DNA from 3 places in the Tropicimonas sp. TH_r6 genome. Region 3 is predicted to be linked to each of the others. Evidence: riboswitches for the same ligand, from Rfam matches in the RefSeq annotation. Region 3 holds a riboswitch; each other region holds the start of a gene.
The links. Region 3 has a riboswitch for cobalamin ahead of R3X27_RS10290 (DUF4198 domain-containing protein). Riboswitches for the same ligand answer to the same signal wherever they lie in the genome.

Region 1 (6,130 bases), on a different contig from region 3:
AGCGCTTCGAGGTCGCGCAGCGGCCCATAGGTCTCGGCGCGTGTCAGCGGCGGTGTCAGGTGATCCACGATCACCGCCTGGGAGCGGCGCTTCGCCTGTGTCCCCTCGCCGGGGTCGTTGACGATGAACGGGTAGACATGCGGCACCGGCCCGAGTGCCACTTCCGGGAAGCATGCCTCCGACAGCGCCACCGCCTTGCCGGGCAGCCATTCAAGGTTGCCATGCTTGCCCATATGGACGATGGCATCGCAGCCAAAAGCCTCGCGGCACCAGATATAGAAGGCGAGGTAGTTATGCGGCGGCACGAGGTCCGGTGCGTGATAGGTCTCTTCGGGGTCGATATTGTAGCCCCGTGCGGGCTGGATGCCGACCAGCAGATTGCCATAGCGCAGGATCGACAGCGCGAAACCCTCGCCGTCGAGGAAGGGGTCGTTCTCCGGCGCGCCCCAGCGATCCTCCATCGCCTGGCGGGTTTCCAGCGGCAACCCGTCATAGGCTGTGCGGTAGGCGTCCAGTGACAACCGTTCGCCGCCCTGACGTGTCGCGCGGTCGGTCAGCCAATTGGTCGGACCGGCGAGGATCTGTTCCATCAGCGCGGCCGAATCCGCCGGCGCATCCTCGACCGCGTAGCCCTCTGCTTTCAAAGCCTCGAGTACCGTTACCGTCGAAGCCGGCGTGTCCAGCCCGACGCCATTGGCCAGTCGGCCATCCTTGTTGGGGTAATTTGCCAGAACCAGTGCCACGCGCCGCTCGCCCGGCGATTTGCGTCGCAACCGCGCCCAATTCGCCGCCAGATCGGCCACGAACTGCACCCGGTCGCCGCGCGCACGGTAGGAGGCGATGGCGCATTCCGTCGCTTCATCGAAATAGGCTTGGCTTTTGAAAGAGATCGCGCGGGTCAGGATGCGCCCATCGACCTCCGGCAGCGCCACGTTCATTGCGATGTCGCGCGCCGCAAGCCCGCGCTCGGCTTCTTCCCAGGCCTCTTCCGAGCCGCCTGACAGCACAACCTGCAGGACCGGTGCGCCCGGCGCATCCAGCACGGTTGCCGGCCGCTCACCCTTCCACTGCGCAGGATCGGGCGAGGAGACGGCAAAGCTCGTCGCGTTCAGCACCACATCCGGCGCATGCTCGGCAAAGATGCGCTCCAGCGTCGAGATCGAGACCGGGTCTTTCAGTGAGGCCACGAAGACCGGCAGCGGGTTCAACCCACGCCTGAGCAGCGCCTTCACCAGTTGGTTGATCGGGTGCAGCCCCGCCCCTTGCAGCAACGCACGGTAAAAGGAAATCGCGACGACCGGCGCGCCTTCTGTCCAGTGTTGGCGCAGGACATCGAGATCCGCCCGCGCCTCGCCCGGCCAGTACAGGCCGGCGCGCAGAAGCGGTTCGGCCTCGGAGGGGCGCTCGCCCTTCTCAAGCATGTGGGAGGCGAGTTGCAACAGATGGGCGGCGTTCTGCGGCCCGCCTTCGATGCAATAGGCCCAGAGCGCCTGCCAGTCCCGTGTCGAAACAGTGGAGAGCGAAAGCAATTCCTCATCCGGCTTGTCATCGCCCGGCAACAGCGCCAGCGGCACGCCAGCCGCCCGCAGCCGTGCCGCGAGTTGCTCAACCGCATACGTCCAGTATGCCGCTCCGCCCAGAACCCGCACGATGACCAGCTTCGAGCGCTCGGCCGTGTCGCCGATATATTTGTCGACCGAGAATGGATGCGAAAGCCAGCCGAGATTGGCCAGTCGCAGGCTCGGCGCGGCCTCGCCCAGTCCTTGTCGCGCCTCCGAGAGCGCGGCCAGTTCCGTGTCCGCCGCCGAGAGGAAGATCACATCGGCGGGCGTCTGGCCGGGATCGACCGGTTCGCTGCCATCCGAAACCTGGCCGGGCGTGGCCGCGAGCAGATGCATTCAGAGCGCCTTTTCCATGAAGATCGAATGCGGGCTGTCGGGATATTCTCCGAACCGTTCGCAATTGCTGAAGCCATGGCGGCGATAGAGCCTGTGCGCGTGTTCCAGCGTGTTGCCGCTCTCGAGCTTGAGCATCCCGAGATTCCGCTCCTGCGCCACGTCAGTTGCATGATCGACAAGGGCGTCACCGATTCCCATGCCGCGCGCATCCGGGTTGACGAACATCGATTTCAGCTCGCCATAGCCTTTCCGCTCGGCCAGGGCGATGCAGCCGAGACTCCGGCCGCCCCGCTCGGCAACAAAGAAATGGATCCCCGGCATGCAGAGCCCGTCAATCGACAGGTAGTGGTTGGAATCGCCGGGGAACATCGAGTCCAGCAACCCGTGGCTGGCCTGAAGCAGCCCCGTTGCGCCGGCCTCGCGCGGATTGGCGCGGCGGATGGTAAACTCGCTCATGCCGCGAGGGCCTTTTCGATGGCGAGACGGTCGAGCCCGGCCTGTCCGATCACCACGAGCCGTGTCTCGCGGGTCTCTTCGGCGGCAAAGGGGCGGTCGAAATAGCTGTCGATGCGCGGGCCGACAGCCTGGACCGTCAGCCGCATCGGCTTTCCGGAGACGGCCGCGAACCCTTTCAGACGCAGGATGTCATGGGTTCGGATCACCTCGGCCACCTGCTCGGCGAAGGCCGCCGGGTCGGCGATCTCGGGACGGGTGACGACGAAGCTTTCGAACTCGTCATGTCCATGGGCGTGCTCGTGATCATGATCGTCGTGATCATCATGGTCGTCATCATCGTCATGGTGGTGATGGTGATGGACCTCGTGACGGCCCGCCATGTCCTCCTCGGCGCCCATGCCGAGCCCCAGAAGCACCGCCGAATCGACAACGCCCATCTCCGAATGCAGCACCGAGACGCCCTTGCGGACCTCGCCGCGCAGCTTCTCGGTGAGCATGCCGGCTGCCGCGCTTCCCAGCAGGTCGGCCTTGTTGACAACAACCATATCGGCGCAGGCAAGTTGGTCTTCGAAGAGTTCCGAGAGCGGGGTCTCGTGGTCGATCGTGTCATCGGCCTCGCGCTGGGCATCGACCGCCGCTTCGTTGGCGGCAAACCGGCCCTCGGACAGCGCCGGGCCGTCGACCACGGCCACCACGCCGTCAACGGTCACGCGGGTGCGGATATCGGGCCAGTTGAAGGCTCGGACCAGCGGCTGCGGGAGGGCAAGGCCGGAGGTCTCGATGACGATATGGTCGGGAGCCTCGCCACGGTCGATAAGCTTTTGAATCGCGGGGAGGAAATCTTCGGCCACGGTGCAGCAGATGCAGCCATTGGACAGCTCGACCACGTCCTCATCCTTGCAGCCCTCAATGCCGCAGCCCTTGAGGATCTCGCCATCGACGCCGAGATCGCCGAACTCGTTGATGATGAGCGCGATGCGCTTGCCATTCGCGTTTTCGACCAGATGCCGGATCAGCGTCGTCTTGCCGGCGCCGAGAAAGCCGGTCACGACCGTTGCGGGGATCTTCTGTGCCATCGATCTGGCTCCTCAAGCGTTGTTCCCGGGTGCGAATCTTTGCGGGGGGCAGCGGACGCCCGGATTGCCCGGAGCACCCCGCCCGAGCCATATCCCGCACCGGCCTGAAGCCGGCAGTCACGAGGCAGGTCTCCTGGCTCGCGGGTCTCGGCCCACACCCGCCTTCCCGGCTCTCACCAGTGGCGCGGGGTGCCGGCTCGCCGCGTACAGTCGCGGGGGCGGCCGCGTTTCGCCCCCTCGGGGCAGCGCGTTCCCTCTTGGCCCGGAGCGGATCTCCGGGAACCTCGTGGGGCGGTTATGGGGTCCGGTCCGAAGCCGTGTCAAGCGCGAGCAGGTTTGCGATGGCTGCAAGCGCGGTAGCGCTGTCATGGATGGTGTGCCCATCTGGCGGGAGTGCAGGGCGGTCGATCATCAGGACCGGGATACGACAGGCGACGGCGGCGTCGAGCTTGGCCCGTCCCGCGCCGCCGGAGTTCTTGCTGACCAAGTGGGTGATGGCGTGAGTCTCGATAAAGGCGCGTTCCTGCGCCTCGCTGAAGGGCGGTCGGGCGAGGATCTGGTCGACATGTGGCGGCAGATCCTTCAACGGCTCGATGGCGCGCAACAAGAGCGTGACGTCAGGCCGCGAGCCGAGTGCCGGTGCGGAGCCGGAACCCGTCGTCAGAAAGGCGCGCGCGCCGCGTGGCAGCGCCGTGATTGCGGCCTCCAGACTTGGGACGTGCTGCCAGTCTTCGTGTGGACCGGCTGTCCAGCCCGGGCGCTCCATCCGCAGGAGCGGGATGCTGGCATGGCTGGCGGCCAGCGCCGCATTGGCCGAGATCCTGGCGGCGAAGGGGTGAGTCGCATCGACCAGCAGGGAGACGCCTTCGTCTCGCAGCCAGGCGGCCAGCGCGTCCGCCCCTCCGAAGCCGCCAAGGCGCAGCTGGCCGGGATAGGCGGCCGGGGCCCGGGTCCTGCCGGCGAGGGACACCGTCAGGCGCAGGGGATGTCGAGACAGCGCGTTGGCGAGATCGCGCGCCTCCGACGTGCCGCCAAGCAGCAGGAGATGCGCATTGTTCACGGCGCCCGCGCTCCGTCGGCATCGGCCAGGGCGACGAGGGCACCGGCGCGGTCGATCATCAGGATGTCGACCGTGATATCGGCTTTCGACACCACCGCCTGCGCTCTGTTCCGTGCGGCTTCTGCGATGGCACAGGCCAGCGGCGCGCCGACAATGCCGAGCGCCTGGTTGGCGGTGTTGCACCCCGCGATTTCGGCTCTGTCCGCGCCAAGTGTTGCCGCAAGATCGGCCAGCGCCTCGAAATCGACTTGCGAGCGGGCGGAATGCAGATCCATCGCACCCTGCGCCAGCTTGGTCAGCTTACCGAAGCCGCCGGCGATAGTGACGCGCGGGGCAGGGTGTCGGGCGAGGTATTTCAGCATTCCGCCTGCGAAATCGCCCATGTCGAGCATGGCGTGGTCGGGCAGGCCGAAGCGTGCCTGCGCAACCTTCTCGGATGTGGCGCCCGTGGAGCCGCAGACATGGGGCAACCCGGCGGCGCGGGCAACATCGATGCCGCGATGGATCGAAGCGATCCAGGCCGCACAGGAGAAGGGGCGGACAATGCCGGTCGTTCCGAGAATCGAGAGCCCGCCAAGGATGCCGAGGCGCGGGTTCCAGGTCTTCTCCGCGATGGCGGCACCGTCCGGAATGCTGACCTCGATGTCGAAATCGCAGGGAATCGCGGCGGCTGCACAGAGATCGCCAAGCGCGCGGGTCATCATTTCGCGCGGGACAGGGTTGATCGCCGCTTCGCCCGGCGGGATCGGCAGGCCGGGGCGGGTCACTGTGCCGACGCCCTCGCCGGCAATAAACCGCAGGCCATCTCCCGACGCGCCCGCCCGCACGGTCACAGTGATCTGTGCGCCATGGGTCACGTCCGGGTCGTCCCCCGCATCCTTGATGACCGAAGCCCGCGCCCAGCCTTCGCCCGACTCGGCGGCCACCAACGCGAAAAACGCCGTTTGGCCCCGGGGCAGCGTGATTTCGACCGGATCGACCCATTCGCCCGTCACCAACGCGCCGGCGGCGGCGGCGGCGGCGGCCGTGGCACAGGCGCCAGTGGTGTAGCCGGTGCGGAGGGGGCCTGTCGGTTTCCTGCTCATGGAGCGAGGTATAGCCGGATTGCGACATGTCGCGACAGGGCGAAAGAAGGACGCCCGTGGATCTCGCCATTGCCGCTGCGCAGCGATAAGGTGCGCGCCATGACGAATGAGACCGCTATCACGCTTCCCGATCACGATTGGCCCGAATTCCCGCCGGGCCTTGTCTGGCTTGTTGGTGCGGGGCCGGGCGAGCCTGGCCTGTTGACGCTGCAGGCGCTGTACGCGCTGCGCGAAGCGGATGTGATCGTGCATGACGCGCTGGTTGACCCGCGGATCCTCGAATGGCGCCGCCCGGAGACGGAGATGGAATATGCCGGCAAGCGCGGCGGCAAGCCTTCGGCCAAGCAGCGCGATATTTCGCTGCGGCTGATCGAGCTGTCGCGGGCCGGCAAGAAGGTGCTGCGGCTCAAGGGCGGCGATCCCTTCGTTTTCGGGCGTGGCGGCGAGGAAGCGCAGACGCTGGTGCAGGCCGGCGTGCCGATCCGCGTGACGCCGGGCATCTCGGCGGGCATTGGCGGGCTGGCCTTTGCCGGCATCCCCGTGACCCATCGGGAC
Region 2 (6,130 bases), on a different contig from region 3:
CGGCGTGTAGCCGTGTTGGCCGTCGCGCAGCGCCTTGATCGCGGCCTCGACGATATTGGGTGGGGTCGGGAAATCCGGCTGACCAATGCCGAGATTGATGATGTCCTTGCCAGTGGCGGCAAGTTCCCCGGCACGGGCGAGCACGGCGAAGGCGTTTTCTTCGCCGATACGGTCGAAGCCTGCGATTGTCTTCATAAGCTTGTCCTTTCGGCGGGGTTCAGGCGCCCCAGGCTTTCACCTGCTGGCGTTGCTCGCCGAGCCCGGCAATGCCGAGATGCATCTCGTCGCCGTCGCGGAGGAATTTCTGCGGTTTCATGCCCATGCCGACGCCCGGGGGCGTGCCGGTGGAGATCACGTCGCCCGGTTGCAGGGTGATGAATTCGCTCAGATGGCTGATGATCTCGGCGACCGTGAAGATCATCTTCGACGTGTTGCCGGTCTGGCAGCGCGCGCCATTCACATCGAGGAACATGTCGAGATCCTGCGGATCCGGCACCTCGTTGGCTGTGACGAGCCAGGGACCGACCGGGCCGAAACCGTCGCTGGACTTGCCCTTGACCCACTGCCCGCCACGCTCGATCTGGAAAGCACGCTCGGACAGGTCATTGACGACGCAATAGCCGGCGACGCTGTCCAACGCCTCTTCAACCGAGACATGCTGCGTCCTCTTGCCGATCACCACGCCAAGCTCGACCTCCCAGTCGGATTTCTCCGAACCCTTGGGCAGGGTGACGGGGTCGTTGGCGCCGGTGGGCGGGCAGACCTTCATGAAGAGGATCGGCTGCTCCGGCGCGTCGAGCCCGGCCTCGGCGGCGTGGTCGGAATAGTTCAACCCGATACAGAAGATGCGGCCGATATCGCCGAGGATCGGGGCGTAATCCGGGCTCTCCAGCGCGGGCAGTGTGGACGGGTCCAGCGCGGCGAGCGCGTCGAGTTCGGCGAGGCTGGCGGCGGTCAGGTCCTCGAGCTTGCCGTCGAGGCTGCGCGGGTTGCCTTCAGCGTCGATCATGGCCGGGATCGTGCCCGACGCGGTGCGGATGCGACAGAGTTTCATGCGTTTCTCCTCCCGGGCGGATCAGCCGCCCTTGCGTATGCGGAATTCCAGATGCGCCCCGTTCTCCGACTGGTCCAGCAGCGTGTGGCCGGCCTCGGTGCAGAAATGCGGGACATCGATCACGGCGGCCGGGTCGTCGGCCAAAACCAGCAGCTCGGCCCCCTCCGGCAAGGGTTTCAACGCCTTGCGGGCCTTGAGAACGGGCAGCGGGCAGAGCAGGCCACGCGCGTCGAGCTGGGTCGGATCGGTCATATCCCGATCTCTAGGCGTAGATTTGCGCGGCGTCCACAGGACATCTCGGCAACGGCCACGCCAATGTGACCCCGTTCCCCCGTGACGCGCGCGCGTCAAGCCGATAGAGCAGATCGGAGAGGAGATCCAATGTTCGGATTTGAAATCATCGACGCCGCGCTTCTGCCGGCCATGGCCATCGCGCTTGTCGCGGGGTTGATCTCGTTTCTGAGCCCCTGCGTGCTGCCCATCGTGCCGCCCTATCTGGCCTATATGGGCGGGATCTCGATGACGGATATGTCGGAAGGGCGCACGGGCCGGCAGCGGGTCATCCTGACAGCGCTGTTCTTCGTGATGGGCCTGTCGACGGTGTTCCTGTTCCTCGGGTTCACAGCTTCCGCCTTTGGCGCCTTCTTTCTACAAAACCAACAGGTTTTCAACAGCCTGGCCGGCGTTCTTGTCATGGTTTTCGGGCTGCATTTCCTTGGCATCATTCGCATCCCCTTCCTCGAACGCGAGGCCCGGCTCGATGCTGGCGACCGCGGCGGCTCGGCCTTTGGCGCCTATATTCTCGGGCTGGCTTTCGCCTTCGGCTGGACGCCCTGTATCGGCCCGCAGCTCGGCGCCATCCTGTCGCTGGCCGCCTCCGAGGCCAGCATCGCCCGCGGCACGCTGCTGCTGGCGGTCTATGCCGCCGGACTTGGCATTCCCTTCCTGTTGGTCGCTGCGTTTTTCCCCTCTTTGAGTGGGCTGATGGGCTGGATGAAGCGGCATATGGCGCAGATCGAACGGGTGATGGGGCTGCTCCTCTGGACCATCGGCCTGCTGATGCTCACCGGCGGCTTCAGCCAGTTCTCCTATTGGTTGCTGGAGACCTTCCCAGCGCTCGCCATGCTCGGCTGAGGCCCTCGGGTGGGACAACCCGCCCATTGCCTCTCTCCCTGCCCTCGCCTAGCTCTCACACCGTCTGGTGCCCGGGACCCTTCCGGGAGAATCGGGAAGGCGGTGCGATTCCGCCACGTGCCCAACGCTGTGAGGTGGACGGGGCGGCAATGGCCACTGGCGCGCGCCGGGAAGGCGCCGCTCCGGGAGAAACCAAGTCAGAAGACCGGCCAGACGAGATGGACCCTTTCCGCGCGGACGGCGGACGGGTCGCCAATTTGCCGCGACAGGGGATTTGTCATGCAGCAAGAGTCCACGCTCGGGCCCGCCGGGCCCTTTTCCGACGAAGAACGCGCCGCCGTCTATCGGGCGATCTATTCGCGTCGCGACGTGCGCAGCCAGTTCACGCCGGCGCCGATCGACGATGCCGTGCTGGAACGACTGTTGACGGCCGCGCATCACGCGCCGTCGGTCGGCTTCATGCAACCATGGAATTTCCTCGTGATCCGCTCCGAGACGGTCAAGGCGCGCATCAGCGCCGGTTTCGAGCGGGCCAATGCGGAGGCGCGGGAAATGTTCCCGGAGGAGAAGCGCAACCTCTACTCAGCGCTCAAGTTGCAGGGGATCGTCGAGGCGCCGGTCAATCTCTGCATCACCTGCGACCGCTCGCGCGGTGGTCGGGTCGTGCTCGGGCGCACGCATGACCTGAACATGGATCTCTATTCCTCCGTCTGCGCGGTGCAGAATCTCTGGCTGGCGGCACGGGCCGAGGGGATCGGAGTCGGCTGGGTGAGCATCATCGAGACGGACGAACTGCGCGAGATCCTCGGACTTCCGGAGAGCGTCGTACCGGTGGCCTATCTCTGCCTCGGGCATGTGACGGAGCTGCATGAGCGCCCGGAGCTGGAGAGCATCGGCTGGCAGAAGCGGCTGCCGCTTGAGGAGCTTGTCTTCGCGGATCGCTGGGGCAACCGGGCCTGACGCCGCCGCACGTGCTGCGCCCCTTCCCGACCCAGCACCCGTGACAATGTCGGTCCCGGAGCACCGCAGACGCGGCCTCCGGGTTCGGCTCTACCGGATGTCCACGGTCACGCTTTCCACAGTGCCGGTGAAGCGCGAAACTTCTTCCGCGCCGATCTCCTCGACCACCGGCGTGGCCAGGTCGATGCCGACATCAGCGGTTTCCTCAGCGGAGAAAATCATCGGCTGGGTGCGCTCGATCCGGCCAGTGGCGACCGTCTCACCGTTCACGATAAGCGTGGCGTCCCCACCCTTGCCCAGACCGCCCCCGTCATAGTCGAACTCGAAGCGGATCTCATGTGTCCCTCCGGGCAGCGGGTCCGTCGCGGCAACCGTATAGGTCGTCAGGCCAAGGAAATTGTACGTGTAGGCCGGCACCCCGTCCTTCACGTAGAGCGACCACCCGCCGAAACGACCGGCCTGGGCGATGATCGTGCCATGACCTCCATCCGCGGGCACCTCGACCGAGGCGGTGATCGTCTTGGACCGGTTCTTGACGTTCAGGAAGACATTCTCGGTCATCCCGGTCATGCCCTCGGCCAGCGTGAGCGAGGTTCGCCCCGCCATCAGGTCCGGCCGTCCGGCAATGGCCGGGTTCATGCGCTCAAGGACACGATCGTCGATCGGCAGCACGTGGTTGCGTCCGGCTTCGATCATGAAGATGGTCTTGAGCTCCGCGAGCTTCTCGGGATGCGCCTCGGACAGGTCCTGCGAGAGGCTGAAATCACTCTTCGTATCGAAGAGTTCCCAAGCGTCGTCCGTCAGCGCGGCGCGCGGTTTTGCCTCCCAAGGCGCCTTGTGGATCGTGCGGGCCAGCCAGCCATCGCGATAGATCGCGCGGTTGGCGAACATCTCGAAATACTGCGTGGTGTGGCGCTCCGGCACGTCGGCATCGTCAAAGGCATAGATCATGCTGGTGCCCTGGATCGGAACTTGCGGCACACCGTTCACCATGCGCGGCTCCGGAAGGCCAATCGCTTCGAGGACGGTCGGAACCACGTCGATCACATGGGTGAACTGATCACGCAGCTCGCCCCGCGCCGCGAAGCCCTCGGGCCAGTGGACAGCCATCCCGACCTTGGTTCCGCCGAAATCCGAGCCGACCTGCTTGACCCATTTGTAAGGTGTGTCGAAAGCCACGGCCCAACCGGCGGCCATGTGGTTGAAGGTCTCCGGACCGCCCCAGACGTCGTGATATTCCAGCATGTCCTGGACACTCAGCTCGGCGCCGTTGAAATAGGTCATCTCGTTGAAAAGACCGTTGCGCCCGCCTTCGGCGCTCGTGCCATTGTCGCCAAAGACGAAGAATATCAGCGTATTGTCGAGTTGACCCGTTTCCTCGACCGCATCGATCACCCGGCCGATCTCACGATCCGTCATCTCGATAAAGGCCGCGAATACCTCCACCTGCCGCGTGAAGAGCGTCTTCTCATCCTCGCTCAGGCTGTCCCAGTCGGGGATGGCCTCGGGCTTTGGCGGAAGCACGGTGCCTTCGGGGGCAATCCCCGTGGCAACCTGACGGGAGAGGATCTCCTCGCGCAACGTGTCCCAGCCCTGGTCGAACCGCCCCTTCCATTGCGCGCTCAGATCCTGCGGTACGTGATGCGGTGCATGGGTCGCGCCGGGCGCGAAATAGACGAAGAAGGGCTTGTCCGGGGTCAGCGCTTTCTGGAACTTGATCCAGTCAACCGCCTTGTCGGTCATGTCGGGAAGGAAATGATAGTCCGGGTCGGCGGGCAACGTGACCGGGCTCACCCCGTCATAGATCGACGGCGCCCATTGGTTGGTCTGTCCACCGATGAAACCATAGAACTTGTCGAAACCCTGCCGGGTTGGCCAGCGGTCATGCGGCCCCGCGACGCTGACCTCCCAGGCCGCTGTTTCATGCCATTTGCCAAAGGCGGCTGTGCTGTAGCCGTTGAGGCGGAGGATCTCGGCCAGTGGCGCCACCGTGTCCGGGATCATCCCGGTATCGCCGGGAAAGGAGGTCGCGCTCTCGGTCACACCGGCCATGTTGTTGACGTGATGGTTTCGCCCGCTTTTCAGAGCGGCGCGGGTCGGAGAGCAGACGGAGGTGGTGTGGAAATTGGTGAAGGCCACCCCCTCGGCGGCAAGCGCGTCGAATTCCGGCGTCGGGACGGGCCCGCCAAACGCGGACGTGCCGGCAAAGCCGAGATCATCCACCAGGACAATGACCACATTGGGGGCGTTTTCCGGCGCGGAGACGCGAAAGAGCGGCGGCGCCTCGACATTTCGCGCATCAAGCGCATCGAAGGACTGCACCGGCGGCGCTGCGATCGGAAGAACCGAGCGATCTATTTCCGGCTCCGCAGCCGCGGTCATGGCGCAGAGGCACGCCGCCGCCGTGGCTATCGACATCCCGCGAAATACTGGCGAAATCATTTCTTTCTCCCTTTTCCGGTCAGAACCGGCGTTTTCAGAGCAGGGCCTGTCCTCTGCCTGCGCAGGTCACGTGTTCTTAACCCATTGGAAGCTTTCATGTTTGCCTTTTGGTGCCAGATCCTGTTTCGTGGATGAACACGACGTCGCACCATCGGAAGGTTGAGTGGCACGCAATGGGAGGGACGATTCCACTTATCCGCGCTTCGGCGTTGATACCGATGCTGAAATGGATGTCCAGGCGCGGACGGGACACCGACGCCGCGCTGGCCGCTGTCGATCTGGCCTGGTACCCTTGGACAGACCCGATGGTGCCGATCCCACTCCTGAATACGGTGGAATTCCTGCGCAATCTCGGGCGCAGCGAGGGTCCGGACATCCCGTTTCGCGTCGTTGGCGATACCGGCCTGTTCGACCTCGCGATGCTGGCACGTGTGGCGCTTGGCACCAGAACGCCGCGATCGGCGCTCGACCGGATCGCCGCAGCGATGCCCTATCACTGCTCGCATGAGGTGTTCCGGATCGTGGAGGATCAGGGCGATT
Region 3 (6,130 bases):
TCTCCTGCGGGGCGCCAACCTCGGCTTCAAAGCCGAGCACCTGCGTGCGGTATTTGCACAGCCCGCAATTCATGTCGTTCTTGCCCTCGAGGATCTCGGTGATCCGTTCGGCGAAGGTCTCCAGCACCAACGGGTGGTCGTTGAGGTAGTCAGCCTTGATCCACTGGGCTTCGGGATGGGCCTCGGCGACCATGTCCGTGAAGCCGTAGATCCGGTCGATCAGGACACCGGTGAAGAGGAAATAGGGAAAGACGATATAGCGCTTGAAGCCGAGCTTGGCGGCCTGTTCCAGCGCCGGCTCGACCAACGGGAAGGTGACGCCGGAATAGCCGACCTCGCACCAGCCGAAGCCCATGCCTTCCCAGAGCATCCGGGCAATCTTGGAGACATTGGCATTGGCATCCGGATCGGACGCGCCCCGACCGATCACGACAAGGCAGGTCTCGTGCAGCGGCACCTCACCTTGCTCTTTGTTGGCCTTGGCGACGGCGGTTTCCACACGCTCGGCGGCGGCGGCGATCATCTTCGCATCGACGCCGAGATCGCGGCCGTAATCGACCTGGATCCCGTGCTCTGCGCCATAGGCGTTGAGCACCGAGGGGATATCGTTCTTGGCATGCATGGCGGCGAAGAGCATGCCCGGCACGGCAAGGATACGGTCGCAACCGGCTTCCCGCAGGTTGTCCAGACCGACGCGGATCACCGGGTTGGCGAATTCGAGATAGCCGTAATCGACCATCCAGTCCTGCGGCAGCAACGCGGGGAGTTTCTCGGCCAGCACCGCGAACTGATCCACGGCGGCCTGGGAGCGCGAGCCATGCCCGCACAGCATCACACCGATCTTGCTCATGCGCGGGTCTCCCCGAGGCGGGTTTTGCGGAAAACGTACATGGCCTGGCTCCTTCGCTTGCCCTGCCGGGGCAATACGGGGCCAGTGCGGGGGCTGCAAGCGCCCGCCATGACGACGATCAGTCGCTCCCCCGGTTTGGGTCGGAGCTTCCTCTCTCCCGTTCAGCCTTCCGGCATCGTCTGCGGGAGACGTATCAGCAGGCAGGCAGGGTCGCAAGACAGAGTGGCGAGGATGGCGCAGCCAGAATGTCCCGAAAACCCGCTTTGCCGACCTAACAGCGACTCGATTGCGCAGGCAAAGAGTAGCTCAAAGGATAATGGTGGTTCCGTTTGGAGCCTTGCCTTTCTATCGAAGGATGGCCCTGGGTCCTCAGAGTCAGGCACCCGGCATGGCTAATTTGCGGTTCATCTGGCCAGAGGGCTCGTGCATCTCGTCTTCGACAAACTCAAATCCGTACCGTTCATAGAATGGACGCCCAATGGCGTTGTTGCGAAACACCTCGACTCTCAACGGGCCTTTGAGGGCGACTGCGTGGTCGACCATAGCGCGGCCAAGCCCCTTGCCGTGCTTCGACGGGTCCAGGAACAAGCCGCCGATCTGGTTTCCCAGTAGCGCAATGAACCCGATGATCGCTCCATCTTCCTCCAAGACGAAGGTTTCGGTCATCGGCATGTAGATGTCCCGGATCTCTTGTTCGGATTGCGCGACAAAGCTTTCGCTCAGAAATGGGTGAGCAACCGCATTGGCGCGTTTCCAGACGGCCATCACAGCTTCAAGATCGTCTGTTCTATACGCTCGGATCGCTTCGTGGATGTCGTTCATGACCAAATCTCCTTCGTGTCGCTTGGCATCCCTCGGCTTGACGCACTGCGTCAGCCCGATTGGCTTTCCAGCCGCCATGTCAGGTTTGCCTTCACAGTCGGCCATTCGCTTGCGATGATCGAGTAGACGGCCGTGTCGCGGATCGAACCATTGGCCATGATCATGTTGGAGCGCAATATACCGTCAAGCTTCGCCCCCAAACGCTCGATGGCACGCCGACTTTGGACGTTCACGAAATGGGTTCGAAACTCGACACAGATACAGTCCAGTGTCTCGAACGCGTGCTGCAACAACAGCAACTTGCATTCGGTGTTGAGCGGCGTTCTCTGGACGGATCTCCGGTACCATGTCGATCCTATTTCAACGCGCCGATTGGGGGCGTCGATGTTCATGTAGGTCGTCATTCCGACAGCCTTGCCGGTCGATGTGTCGATCACGGCAAAGGGCACCATGGTCTTGAGCGCCAACCGCCGATCTATTTCGGCTTCCATTCCCGCAGCATCTGGGACCGTGGTGTACCACAACCGATGCAACTCACCGTCAGCGGTCGCCTCGGCGAGATCGGCACGGTGTGTCTGCGACAATGGAACCAGCGAAACAAATGTCCCGTCGGTGGAAAAAGGTTCAGGCCAAACGCTCATGCACATCTCCAACACTCGATCGACACGGATTCAGACTCCAGAATCCGAAGCCAGGCAAGTTGGGTTTTGAAACGGCTTGCCGAGCCTCCATAACTTCGAGCACCTCGCTGCGGTTCGCCACGTCTTTCTTGAACCTTCTGTACAGGGCGATGCTCGCGTCCGTCTCCAACTCGGCATTTTGTCAGGCCGTACGCTTCCGTGAAAGCCCGCCATGCGCGGTCAGCGGACCTTGCGGCAGCATCATGATTGGTCGACAGTGAACGGCATCTGTCGAAAGCGATCAGAGGACGGTTTTTCTTCGTCGAGGATGTCGCTGCTCTCCTGACGGGCTTCTCTATGCCCCGTACCCCGATATCTTGCGTTCCGAAGTCGGCGCAACCAAACTGATCGGCTCGGCGCTGACTGTCTTCGTGCAGCCGCTCATCACATATGCCCGATTGACAAAGCTTGCCCTCTGCGCCCACAAGGACGCATCTTCGGTTCCCCGGACGGAGTCAAGCGCCAGGGGACGTAATAGGGAACACGGTGCGGCGTACCCATCAGGGACCAAAACCGTGGCTGCCCCCGCAACTGTAAGCGGTGAGTGCGGTCGAACAAGCCACTGGGGAAATCCCCGGGAAGGCCGGCCAAGCTGAGACCCGCGAGCCAGGAGACCTGCCGAGGAGACCTGTGGGCACGCCCGCAGGGCATTCCACCGGACGCCGGGGTGAGCGTCTGGCGCGAAGCGGTCCTGGTGCAGTCCACCCTCTTCGAGCCAAAACCCCGTCCGTCCTTTCAGATCCGCCGCATTGCGGCATTTTGAGAGGCGACGTTATGTACGTACGTAACTTCCTGCTGGCAAGTTTCGCCAGCCTTGGCTTGGCAACCGTCGCTTCGGCGCATTTCCAACTTGCCTACACGGTTGACACGATGATCGAGCGGCCCGGTGATGTTCCGGTCAAGCTGATCTTCTGGCATCCTTTCGAGAACGGTCATGTGATGGACATGGGCGAACCGCTCGAATTCTACGCCGTGCATCGCGGCGAGAAGATCGACCTTATGGAGACATTGTCTCCCATGACGTTCAAAGGGGCGAGCAACGAAGCCGCGGCCTTTGACGCCTCCGTTCCGGTCAAGCGTTCGGGCGATTACGTGCTCGTGCTGGTTCCCTCGCCCTATTACGAAGAGAGCGAGGACATCTATATCCAGCAGATCACCAAGGCCTATTTGAACCGCAACACCATGCCCACAGATTGGGACAAGCCGCAGGGGCTCGCCACAGAGATCCTGCCGCTGAACAAGCCGACCAATGTGCTGGCCGGCTCCAGCTTCACCGGTCGGGTGCTTTCGGAGGGCAAGCCTGTCGCTGGCGCGGAGATCGAGGTTGAGTTCATGGCCGCCGAGCCGGATATGGAGGCCAACGTCCCAGGTGAAATGACTGCGCAGCCGACGCCAGCCGGCGCCATCGTCGCCCTGTCGGACGAGACCGGCTATTTCACTTTCGGCATTCCGAAAGCCGGATACTGGGGTTTCGCGGCGCTCGGAGCCGGGCCCGAGACCGAGTATGAGGGCAAGGAACTGAGCCAGGATGCGGTGATCTGGATCCGCGCCTGGGACATCGAGTGAGGAGCGGCGCCCGTGCATATCGTTGACGGAGCCCTGTCCAACCCTGTCGTGATCGGCGGTGCTGTGCTCGCCATCGGCGGTCTGGCGCAGGGCCTGCGCCACCTGCCGATGGAGAAAATCCCCGCGGCCGGTGTTCTTTCGGCCACGTTTTTCGTGGCCTCGCTGATCCATGTGCCGATTGGGCCGTCCTCGGTGCACCTGATCATGAATGGTCTTGCTGGGCTCGTGCTCGGCTGGGCCGCCTTTCCGGCGCTGTTTGTCGGGTTGCTGCTACAAGCGGTGTTTTTTGGCTTCGGCGGGCTGACTGTGCTTGGCGTCAACACGCTGGTCATCGCCGCGCCCGCAGTGATGGTCGGGCTGCTGCTCGGGCCGCGCGTACAGGCGGGCAGCCAGAGATCCGCCGCGGTCTGGGCCGCGATTGGCGGCGGTGCTGCCATTGCCCTGACAACCGCTTTCGTTGCGGCTGCCCTTGCGCTGACCGGCGACGAGTTTCTTCCCGCCGCTAAACTGGTCTTCGTGGCGCATATCCCGGTCATGGTCGTCGAGGCTTTGCTGACCGGAGCCGCCGTCTATCTCGCCAAGCAGGTCAAGCCTGAGCTGTTCGACAACCTGCAGGAAGTTCCCCAATGATCCGTACCCTGTTTCTTGCGGTGGCCATCGCGGCGGCGCCGCTTCCGGCGCTGGCCCACAAGGTCATCATGGGAGTCTTTGCCTCGGGCGATCAGATCGAGGGCGAGCTGGGCTTCTCCGGAGGCGACGCGCCTGCGGGGCAGCTGGTCGAGGTGTTCGACGGCGACGGCAACAAGCTCGGCGAGGCGGTGACCGATGTTGACGGCTTCTTCCTGTTCACGCCCGAGCAGGCCGTGATCCATGTCTTCAAGGCAGATATGGGCGCTGGGCATGTGGCCGAGGTCGAGATGGCGGCCGAGGAAGTGACCGAGATCGTCGCCAAGGGGGCGGGCGCGACGCCCGGCGCTGCGGCGACCATCGGATGGTCGGGCAATGAGGGCAATGTGCAGCCACTTGTTCCTGCCGCTGGAGGCACATCGACGGAAACGCCGGCAATCCCAACCGACCCGACAGAGGCGATACCGGCCGTCATTCCCCAGGTCACCGTCGCGTCTCTGACATCTGAGGAGGTCGAGGCAATTGCCAAGGCCGTCCGGGACGAGATGCGCCCGCTGCGAAAGTCCATCGATTCCTACAAGGAAAAGAACGATCTTCAGACGATCCTCGGCGGGATTGGCTATATCGTCGGGGTGTTCGGCGTCGGCTTCTACATCGCGGCGCGCCGCAAGCTGAAAGGCACCGCATGAGCCCTGTCATCTCCACCCTCGACAAGCCGCTGACCGCAACCGGCGCCAACCGCCAGTTGAGCTGGCTCGGCCGGATCGACCCGCGCGCGCGGATCGTCGCGGCGGCGGCGTTCGCGGTGGTCGTGGTCGCCTGCGAGAGCTTCCTCGCGCTCGGCGCGGCCGTCGGCGTAGCATTTGCATTGCTCTCGGTTTCGCGGCTACCGGCGGTGCGAACGATGAAACGCGTTGCTGCGATGGACAGTTTCATCCTCTTCATCCTGGCGCTTCTGCCATTCACGGTCCCGGGCGAGCCGATCTTCACGCTCTGGGGCTTTCCGGCCTCCTGGGAAGGGCTGTGGCAGGCCATCGAGATTGCGCTCAAGGCCAATGCCATCGTGCTTGCGTTGATGGCGCTGGTTTCGACCATGGAGCCGGTGACGCTCGGGCACGCGCTGCACTCGCTGAAGGTGCCAGAGGCGCTGGTGCATCTTCTGATGTTCACGGTGCGCTATATCGACGTGCTGCGGGAGGAATACCTCCGCCTGCGCCAGGCGATGAAAGCGCGCGGTTTCCGCCCCGGCACGAACTGGCACTCCTATCGCAGCTTCGGCTTCCTCGTCGGCATGATGCTGGTGCGCTCGCTGGAGCGCTCGGAGCGCATCCTCGGCGCAATGAAATGCCGCGGCTTCACCGGGCGCATCCCGCTCCTGGGCCGAATGGCCTGGCGCCCTGCGGATGCGGTTTTTGTGGCCGGTTTCGCATTGATGCTGGTCGGGTTGGCAGCAATGGAGCTGTCCAATGGCGCTGCTTGAACTCACGGGGATCCATTTCGCCTACCCACATCACGCGCCTGTCCTGAACGGGGCATCGTTGGCGCTGGAGTCGGGCGAGCGGCTCTGCATCACAGGCCATAACGG

Region 1: linked by a shared signal. The riboswitch ahead of cobW (cobalamin biosynthesis protein CobW) and the one ahead of R3X27_RS10290 (DUF4198 domain-containing protein) in region 3 are both predicted to bind cobalamin.
Region 2: linked by a shared signal. The riboswitch ahead of bluB (5,6-dimethylbenzimidazole synthase) and the one ahead of R3X27_RS10290 (DUF4198 domain-containing protein) in region 3 are both predicted to bind cobalamin.

The regions. Positions count from the first base shown of each region.
Region 1 covers NZ_JAWMPX010000017.1:50,397-56,526, reverse strand. Annotated here, with positions in the region: partial or broken gene cobN (cobaltochelatase subunit CobN) at 1-1,898, opposite strand, end outside; gene R3X27_RS16150 (GNAT family N-acetyltransferase) at 1,899-2,354, opposite strand; gene cobW (cobalamin biosynthesis protein CobW) at 2,351-3,430, opposite strand; cobalamin riboswitch at 3,536-3,732, opposite strand; gene R3X27_RS16140 (cobalt-precorrin-6A reductase) at 3,726-4,490, opposite strand; gene R3X27_RS16135 (cobalt-precorrin-5B (C(1))-methyltransferase) at 4,487-5,575, opposite strand; gene cobA (uroporphyrinogen-III C-methyltransferase) at 5,675-6,130, shown strand, end outside.
Region 2 covers NZ_JAWMPX010000019.1:3,653-9,782, reverse strand. Annotated here, with positions in the region: gene R3X27_RS17035 (pyridoxal phosphate-dependent aminotransferase) at 1-195, opposite strand, end outside; gene R3X27_RS17030 (fumarylacetoacetate hydrolase family protein) at 218-1,054, opposite strand; gene R3X27_RS17025 (sulfurtransferase TusA family protein) at 1,076-1,306, opposite strand; gene R3X27_RS17020 (cytochrome c biogenesis CcdA family protein) at 1,436-2,188, shown strand; cobalamin riboswitch at 2,237-2,417, shown strand; gene bluB (5,6-dimethylbenzimidazole synthase) at 2,468-3,148, shown strand; gene R3X27_RS17010 (arylsulfatase) at 3,239-5,590, opposite strand; gene R3X27_RS17005 (helix-turn-helix transcriptional regulator) at 5,764-6,130, shown strand, end outside.
Region 3 covers NZ_JAWMPX010000008.1:113,099-119,228, forward strand. Annotated here, with positions in the region: gene R3X27_RS10275 (sirohydrochlorin chelatase) at 1-850, opposite strand, end outside; gene R3X27_RS10280 (GNAT family N-acetyltransferase) at 1,226-1,672, opposite strand; gene R3X27_RS10285 (GNAT family protein) at 1,723-2,313, opposite strand; cobalamin riboswitch at 2,774-2,990, shown strand; gene R3X27_RS10290 (DUF4198 domain-containing protein) at 3,127-3,918, shown strand; gene cbiM (cobalt transporter CbiM) at 3,931-4,548, shown strand; gene R3X27_RS10300 (cobalt ABC transporter permease) at 4,545-5,234, shown strand; gene cbiQ (cobalt ECF transporter T component CbiQ) at 5,231-6,025, shown strand; gene R3X27_RS10310 (ABC transporter ATP-binding protein) at 6,012-6,130, shown strand, end outside.